2 regions of the Arthrobacter sp. LAPM80 genome follow, and region 2 is predicted to be linked to the other one. Evidence: predicted binding sites of a transcription regulator. Region 2 holds the regulator's gene; the other holds the start of a gene.
What was found. Region 2 encodes Rex, which represses fermentation and respiration genes when NADH is low (regulators of the CRP and FNR family bind a similar motif). Its sites were predicted from a motif close to CTTGTGAANNNNTTCACAAG; they were not measured.
Positions count from the first base shown of each region.

Region 1: a site for Rex is predicted at 2,116-2,135, ahead of AAGW05_RS07920 (MarP family serine protease). Genes of this name have one in related genera too.

Region 1 is NZ_JBCHVD010000006.1:10,990-15,398, reverse strand. Features, by position in the region: gene AAGW05_RS07935 (RidA family protein) at 1-318, shown strand, start outside; gene AAGW05_RS07930 (NUDIX hydrolase) at 332-1,246, shown strand; gene AAGW05_RS07925 (Crp/Fnr family transcriptional regulator) at 1,370-2,047, opposite strand; gene AAGW05_RS07920 (MarP family serine protease) at 2,282-3,466, shown strand; gene aroQ (type II 3-dehydroquinate dehydratase) at 3,473-3,943, opposite strand; gene AAGW05_RS07910 (DeoR/GlpR family DNA-binding transcription regulator) at 4,020-4,409, opposite strand, start outside.
Region 2 is NZ_JBCHVD010000020.1:38,466-42,874, forward strand. Features, by position in the region: gene AAGW05_RS15945 (HAD family hydrolase) at 1-737, opposite strand, end outside; gene AAGW05_RS15950 (glutaredoxin family protein) at 918-1,241, shown strand; gene AAGW05_RS15955 (redox-sensing transcriptional repressor Rex) at 1,362-2,072, shown strand; gene AAGW05_RS15960 (hypothetical protein) at 2,084-2,794, opposite strand; gene AAGW05_RS15965 (hypothetical protein) at 2,975-3,421, opposite strand; gene AAGW05_RS15970 (YceI family protein) at 3,710-4,267, opposite strand.

The DNA of each region.
Region 1 (4,409 bases), on a different contig from region 2:
ACAGCTTCGGGCAAGGTCGGGGCGGAAGTTTCCGCTGAGGACGCAAAATCCCTGGCCGCAACATGCGCAATCAACGCCATTGCCGCCCTTAAAAGCGTCATAGGTGACCTCGACCGCGTGACCCGCATCGTCAAGGTTGTCGGCTTTGTTGCATCGGATCCGTCCTTCACGGGCCAGCCCGGCGTCATCAACGGTGCCTCAGAGCTTCTGGGCCAGGTGTTTGGCGAGGCAGGGATCCACGCACGGTCCGCCGTCGGAGTTTCCGTACTGCCTTTGGATTCTCCCGTTGAGGTTGAGTTGATTGCCGAATTCCAGTAACGACCCTGCGGGCATGCGGTCAGCAGGAAAGCGGCTCTTCCCGCTGAACGCAGACCAGCAGGAAGCCGCGCAGACGTGGGTGGACTTCGGCCAGCGCACCCCCAGCAAGCCGCGGCAGGCGTCGTCAGTGGTGCTGTTGAAGGACAGCCCAGGCGGCCTGCGGACTTTTCTGACCTACCGCCCGGGCGGTTCTCCGTTGGGAACTGTCGCCTTTCCCGGCGGCACCATTGAGGCCGCGGACGACGACGTCACCGACTGGGTGGGCCCCTCACCCACGATGTGGGCCAAGAGCCTTGGCACGCAGGACATTGGACTCGCCAAACGCCATGTGGTGGCGGCCATCCGTGAATTGTTTGAGGAAACTGGCATCCTGCTGGCCGGACCGGATTCCTCCGCGCTGGTGGAAAACATCACCGGACCCGAATGGATGCGGGCACGCGAGTCCATAGCCACCCAGGAGACCACTTTTGCGTCCCTGCTGGAGCGCTATGGGTTGGCGCTGCGCACCGATCTGCTCACGCCGCTGAGCCATTGGACCAGCCCGGACTTCGCCCACAGGCGCTTCGACACCAGGTACTTTGCAGCAGCAAGGCCGGTCAACCAGGAACCTTCCCTGCTCACAAGCAAGGGTGTGTGGGGGCGCTGGGCCAGCGCGGCAGACATCCTGGCCGACCGCGCAAAAACCGCACTGGGGGATGAAATCGGCCAGCCGACAACCACAGGCTTGACCCTAGGTGAGCTCGTGGTGCCCGGCGTGGAGATCATCCTTGAAAAAATCGCTGCCGCCCGCGGCTGCATTGCCTATCTGAACCACAAGAGGCCCATCAACGAATACCGGCCCAAGCTCGTGGGGGATTCCGAGTCGAGATTCAGCCTTGAGGTGCTGACAGCGCCCGTGTCCGAGGGCGCTCCCTGCAGGGAGCGCTGACAGGGCCAACGCTGCGGCAGCGTTGTGCTTCTCTTGCCGGAAACGAACGCCGGCCCGGCCACCTAAGGTGACCGGGCCGGCGTTCGTCGTTTCCCGCAGTTCAGGCTCCCTGCGACAGAAGCGCTAGCGTGAGCGCTGGCGCAGGCGGTTGACATCCAGGATGACCACGGCGCGGGCTTCAAGGCGGAGCCAGCCGCGCTGGACGAACTCGGCGAGGGCCTTGTTCACTGTCTCGCGTGACGCGCCGACCAGCTGGGCCAGTTCTTCCTGCGTGAGCTCGTGGGCAACCAGGATGCCGTCGGTCGCGGGGCGGCCGAAGCGGTCCGCGAGGTCAAGGATGGCCTTGGCCACGCGGCCGGGGACGTCCGAGAAGACCAGATCCGAGAGGTTGTCGTTGGTGCGGCGCAGGCGGCGGGCCAGGGCCTGCAGCAACTGCATGGACACCTCGGGGCGGTTGCGCAGCAGGGTGTTCAGGGATTCGTTCTTCAGGCCGGCAAGTCGGGTCTCGGAAACGGCCGTCGCCGTCGTGCTGCGGGGGGCCGGGTCAAAGAGTGCCATTTCGCCGAAGAGCTCGCCCGGGCCGAGGATGGCAACAAGTGATTCGCGGCCGTCAGAGGAGGTGCGTCCCAGCTTCACCTTGCCCGAAACGATGAAGTAGAGCTGGTCGCCCTGGTCGCCTTCACGAAAGACCGAAGCGCCGCGGGAAAGGTCAACCTCTGCCAGTTCGTCCGTCAAAAGGCGGAAAGCCTCGTCGTCGAGCGTGGCGAATAGTGGTGCCCGGCGTAATACCTCGATGTCCATGAAAACTCCTTACAGTATGTAGCTAATCAGTTCTGACCTGATACTGATTGTTTCAGAACTTTTCCGTTTTTGTGACCAATTTGGCATTCCAGGCGTTCGTTGTCAGCATATTGGCAGATTGATCATTCGAAAAGCTCATGGGCCATTCGGGTTGGGCCGGTAACATGTGGAGGTGGAGCACTGCCTGTGCCCAACTTGTAAAGGGCTCCGGCCCGGGAGGAGCTGTACGCGACGGTGCTTGGTTTCTCATGGCTTGATGCGGTGCTCATTGTCTGGCTTTTGTGGCAGCTGATCTACGGCCTGAACACCGGAGTGGTGGTCTCACTGGGTGGTATCGCAGGTTTCGCTGCCGGTGCCGCTGCGGCTTTTTTTGCCGCCCCCTTCGTCAACCAGTTCGCCCCCGGGCCGGGATGGCGCACTGCCATGGTGATTGGCGCCACAGTCCTGTTGATCGCCATCGGCCACGCCCTGGGCATGAAGCTGGGCGGCGCGATCGGCCGCCGTGTGAAATCTGACTCAATCCGATCCGTGAACCGGATTTTGGGCGGGGTGCTCAACGTAGCGGTGGGTGCGCTGGCCATTTCCATGCTGGCATTTGGTGTATCCAACCTTGGCATCCCGGCAGTATCCAAGCAGTTGAGCGACTCCCAGGTCATATCCCGGATTGACACCTGGACGCCCGATCCCGTCAAGGCAGCCGTCGCCGAGATCCGTTCCCTGGTGCTGGACGAGGGCATCCCTGCCCTGTTGAACCCGGGCGGCCCCAATGTCCAGGTGGCCGCCCCGAATGCCAATACAAACACGCCGGCCTGGAACCAGGCTGCGCACTCGGTCATGAAAATTTCGGGCACCGCATTCCAGTGCGGACAGAACCAGACGGGCACGGGGTTCGTCATCTCGCCCGGGCGGGTCCTGACCAATGCCCACGTGGTGGCGGGCGTGTCCATGCCCGTGGTGCAGACCCAGACACAGGGCGCGCTGCCTGCCCGCGTGGTGTACTTCAACCCCGTCCATGACTTGGCGATCCTCGCAGTCGATGGTTTGGCCGCGGCGCCGCTAACCGTTGGGGCCACGGTTCCCGGGAACACTGCCACGGCCTTCGCCGGCTACCCGCTCGGCGGGCCGTTGCAGGTGCGCCCGGCAACCGTGCTCTCCTCGGGCCCCATGATGGTGCCTGACATCTCCGGTGGGGCGAAGTCGCTTCTTGACGTGTATCAACTGGCCGGCAACGTGCAGTCGGGCAACTCCGGCGGGCCACTGCTTGATGCCTCAGGGCGTGTTGTGGGTGTCGTTTTCGCCAAGGCGACCAGTTCTGCCAATGTGGGCTTTGCCCTGACCATGGAGGAGGCCGGGCCCGTCATCGCCTCGGCGCCGACCCTCAGCGGTGCCGTGCCGTCGGGCACCTGCAAGGTCGGCTGACGGGCGCTACGCCAGGATCTTGTCCAGGTAGCTCACGGCCAGTTCGTAGCCGTGGATGCCGGCGCCGACAATGACGCTCTCGCACACGGGGGACAGATATGAGTGGTGCCTGAACTCCTCGCGCTTGTGCACATTGGTGATGTGCACCTCAACCGTGGGAAGTTCGACGCCGGCAATCGCGTCCCGCAGCGCCACCGACGTGTGCGTGTAGGCGCCCGCGTTGATGATGATTCCCACGGCCGTGCCGCGCGCCGCATGGATGGCGTCGACCAGGACACCCTCGTGGTTTGACTGCAGGCACGTGGTGCTGAACCCGGCGGCCCCGGCGGCCGCCGTGGCCAGCCGTTCGACGTCGGACAGCGTGGCCGAGCCGTAAATTTCAGGTTCCCGGGTGCCAAGTAGGTTCAGGTTGGGTCCATTGAGGATCAGCAGGGTGCCGCGGTCCGCGGCGCCCTGCTCAGCAGTCGAAGAGGTCATGGGTTAATAATGCCCCACCCGCGCAGGGCGCCGCGTTTGATCGCCAAAAGCCGTGTCTGCTCGGGAACTTCGCTGCTCAGGAGATGCCTTGCGCGGGGCCCGCAACGGGCACCAGCCGCAGAGCACCCACCCGGTCCCGCAGCGTACGCTGCGCCTCCAGGCCCAGGAATTCATCGCTGATGACCTCATCGACGTCCTCCAACGCGGCTATGGTGCTGATACCCACCGTTCCCCACTTGCTGTGATCGGCCAGCACGACGACTCTGCGGGCCGCGGCGATCAGGGCCCTGTCCATCTCTGCCTCCAGCAGGTTGGGGGTGGTGAACCCCGCCTGCGCATCCACGCCGTGCACGCCCAAAAACAGCACGTCAAGGTGGAGCGATCGCACGGACTGTGTGGCAATGGGACCCACCAGGGCATCCGACGGCGTGCGTTCGCCGCCTGTGAGGATCACCGACACCCGGGA
Region 2 (4,409 bases):
AGAGTTGCTGCGCGGCGCCCGGAGCGGTAGTCGTAGATGGGCCAGTTGTTGTCCCGTGCGTGCCTGCGCAACTTGGTGTCGGGGTTGATCGCAACAGGGTTGCCCACAGCGGTGAGCAGCGGAATGTCGTTGTAGGAATCGCTGTAGGCCCAGCTGCGTGAGAGGTCCAGGCCCTCTTTTTCCGCCAATTCTCTCACTGCCCGGCCCTTGGCGGGCCCGTGCAGGATTTCGCCGACAAGACGGCCCGTGTAGAGGCCGTCGTCAATTTCGGCCACGGTGCCCAAGGCGCCGGTCAGGTTCAACCGCTCGGCAATGACCCCCGCAACTTCCACGGGGGTCGCCGTCACAAGCCACACCTGGCGGCCGGATTTGAGGTGTTCCTGGGTCAGGGCCCGGGTGCCCGGCCAGATTTTCGAGACGATCATCTCGTCATACACTTCTTCGCCCAGCTGGCGGATGAAGTCGGCGCTGATGCCGGCGGCCAGTTGCTGTGCTGAATCCTGGACGGAATGAACGTCGCTCATGTTCTCGCCGCGCATGATGAACTTGGTTTGCTTCCAGGCAAATCCAACAGCATCCCTGAGGGTGAAGGCGCGTTTTTGATACATTTTACGGGCCACGTGGAACAGGCTGGCACCCTTCATCAGCGTGTTGTCCACGTCAAAGAAAGCAGCCTCACCTTGGTGCTGCACAGCAGTCGAGGGGGCCTCGGCACTGTTGCTAGTCACGTCGGGCATGAAATGATTCTAGTCAATCCTTGCGCGCCCTGCCCGTTCCGCCACCTGCCCCGGGGGTTAACTGTGGTGAAACTTTCATTTCGCGGAGCCGGTCCGGCGGTTTTTTCCACCGCGCAGCCCACGCAGGTTGAGTGGCATTCCCTGCGCGGGAAACCGTTTCCATTGAGTACCGTTGTTGCCATGGAACCATCTGAGAGAGTCCCGGCCGGCCCCGACGTGGATGCCGGCGCCGCACCCGCCCCTGCGGTACCCCTGCCGTTGCTTGAATTGATCACGAAGACAGGCTGCCACTTGTGCGATGACGCCCGCGCCGTCGTCACCGACGTTGCAGGGGGACTTGGCCTGCCGTGGCATGAGGTGAGCATTGACGGGAACGCCGCCCTGGCGCAGCAGTACGGTGAGGAAATCCCCGTGGTTCTTGTTGACGGCATCCAACGCGACTTTTGGCACATCGATCCCGCCCGGCTGCGCACCATCCTGAGACGCGCCCTGGCTTCCTCCTGAGCGGCAAGCGGGCGCGCTGTGCTTTTGGCTGTGGCCGGGTCTGGTCATACAGTGGATGAAGGCGGATGTGGGTCTTTGGGCCATGCGTTCGGCAGCCACATGTGGCTTTAATCTGAGAATGTGAGTGTTGCCTTGACGTCTGCGCAGACCCCGGAAGAGCCGTCGGCCGAACCGGCCCGGCAGCTGCCGCCTGCCACCGTTTCGCGGCTGACGCTATACCTGCGCACCTTGAACGCCCTGCTGGCCGACGGCGCCGAGAGCGTCTCCTCTGAGGCGCTGGCTGAATCGGCCGGCGTCGGAGCCGCCAATGTCCGCAAGGACCTTTCGTATCTTGGCTCTTACGGAACCCGAGGAGTCGGCTACGACGTGGGCAACCTGAGCCGAAAAATTGCCCAGGCCCTCGGCCTGACCCACGAATGGCGGGTTGCCATTGTTGGTGCCGGCAACTTGGGCCGGGCGCTCGCCCGCTACGCAGGATTCGAATCCCGCGGATTTGACGTGGTGGCCCTTCTTGACGCCGACCAAATGATCATTGGCAGCGAAATTGGCTGGCTGCGGGTCAATGACGTGGCCAACCTTGAATCTGTCGTGGCGTCCACCCGGGCCAACATGGTTGTCCTGGCACTTCCTGCCTCCGTTGCCCAGTCCGTGTGCGACCGCGTTATTGCCGCCGGCGTGCACAGCATCCTGAGCTTCGCACCCGTCGCGCTGACTGTTCCCGACCATGTCAACCTGCGCAAGGTTGACATGGCTACCGAACTGCAGATCCTCGCCTATCACGCCCAGCGGCTGCAGGAGCCGAACCTGGAACAGGACCGCCCCGGAGCTTAGCGGCGGGTGGGTCAGCGCCCCCGCTGGCCCCTGTTGGCCTTGTGCGCCCGGAAGAACTCCTTCGCGGGTGATCTGAACAGCATCAGCACGGCTACGGCACCCAGTCCGATCTGGACAATGGCAAGCGGGCTGGGCTGGGCCAGTAAAAAGAGCGACAGGCAGGCAAGCACCAGGGCCGTGGTCCTGGCCCAATTGGCGCCGCGCCGAATCTTATAGGCCAGCCAAAAGTAGACGACAGCCATCGCCAGGCTCAGGACAAAGGCCAGGTACAGGGCCGTATTGATCAGGGCCGGATCGGAATAGGCCTCCGCAAGGGCGGGGTTGCCGGCCATGGCCGTCCGAAACGCGTCAAGCATGACGGCCTTGACCGACGGGACAAACAACACGAAAAGCAGCACCACGGCGGAAATCGTCTGCAGCACCCCCGCCAGCTGAATCAAGCGGGCTGCCAGTGACACCTGCCTCGGTGCCGCCACCCGCTCCAGCGGTGCACCGGCCATGCCCGGGCCGCCAGCCTGTGCCCCGCCGAACCCGGGGTAGGAAGGGGAGGGAGGAAGGGCCGACGCCGGGGTGTTGGCATTCTGAGCGTCCTTGACGTCCTGGGGCGGATCCCACCCCTCGGGTGCGTACTGGCCGTAACGGGGGACGCCTGGGGCGATCTCACCGTAGCTTCCCGGAAGGGGGGTGGGCTGCTCTTGGGGTTCTTCACCGGGGGTGGTCATGACAGCTGCTCTTTCAATGTTGCCGGGCAATGGTGCCAGGTACCTGGCCAACGGGGCCGGCCAGGTGATCGTGCCGCATGAATCCAGACGTAAAGAGAAGGCCGCGGCGGGTTGTAACAAACCCTACGCGACCTCTCCGGGCCCCACTACTTGTTCCGGACCAATGCCGGACTCAGTGCACTACGCACCGGCCCGGGAATTGAACCATGCGTTTGATTCGGGCAGCCACATCAGCACGGCTGCCACAATCCCTAGCAAACCGCCGCCTCCGGCGCCGAGGAACAAGAAGATAATGCCCACAACCACGATGGCCGACAGTGCCAGCCGGGCCCACTGCATTCCTTCCTTGAGTTTCATGGCGCACACGAGCAAAGCGGCAATCAGCACCACCGAAATGATGGACAGCACGATTCCCTTGATGGCGTCGCCCGTGAAATACGTCGCGGCCAGCAGGAAAAGGGATCCGATGAAGGTGAAGAAGGTGGAGATCAGCCAGAGGGCTGCCGTCACCAGCCAGATGATGTAGGAGATTTTAAGCAGTTGTGGCAGGCCGTCCATCTTGAACATGTTTGAGAAGCCGCCGGCAGGCATGACGTCCTGCACCGAGTGCGGCATGTCCTTGGGCATCTTAAACTTGTAGGCGCCGCCCGGTTGCTGGTACCCGGGTGCGGGTGCTTGCGGAGCATGTGGCGGGGGCTGAGAACCATAACCGGGGGGTGGTGGTTGCGAGCCTGGCTGCTCAGGACCTGGAAACTCATTCGGTGTGCTCATAGCAAGAACCATAGTCTTGGGGTGATCCCCTGCATAGGTGTACTAGTAAGTAGCAAAATGCCGGCCCGCCGTCGTGGCGGACCGGCATCAAGATCCCCTGGACCAGGGGCGCCCCAGCGCTGGGCCGGGGCTCGAACCAGGTGCTTATGCAGCCTTCACGAAAGCAACTTCGAGGGTGATGGTCACCTTGTCCGAAACCAGCACGCCGCCGGCTTCAAGTGCTGCGTTCCAGGTCAGACCGAAGTCCTTGCGGCTGATGACGGTCTTGGCTTCGAAACCTGCGCGGGTGGCGCCGAAAGCGTCTACCGCCACGCCGCCGAACTCGCCCTTGAAGGTCACTGTCTTGGTGATGCCGCGAATGGTCAGCTCGCCGGTCATTTCGAACTCTTCTTCATCGCCTGAAACGGAAGTGGAGACGAACGTCAGGGTGGGGAAGACCTCGACGTCGAAGAAATCGGCGCCGCGGACGTGGGCGTCGCGGTTGGCGTCGCCTGAGTTGAAGCTTGCGGCGGCGATGGTGGCCGTGACGGCGGTTTCGGCGAGGGTCTCGCCGAGCGTCAAGGAGCCTTCCATTTCGGTGAACTGGCCGCGGACCTTGGAGATTCCGGCGTGGCGGACCATGAAGCCAACCGTGCTGTGTGAGCCGTCAAGGTTCCAGGTGCCTTGTGTGAGGTCTGTGGATTCAATGGTTGTTACTGACATGGGGTGTCTCCTTGGGAAGAATGGATTTCAAGCCGCAGCGCATCCGTGGTGGGTGCCCTTCGAAAGGTATAAGCATGCGTTTGTATCTAATATTCCCGTGTGGCCAAAAACTTTTTGTCCCCCGGATTAACCCCTTGTTCAC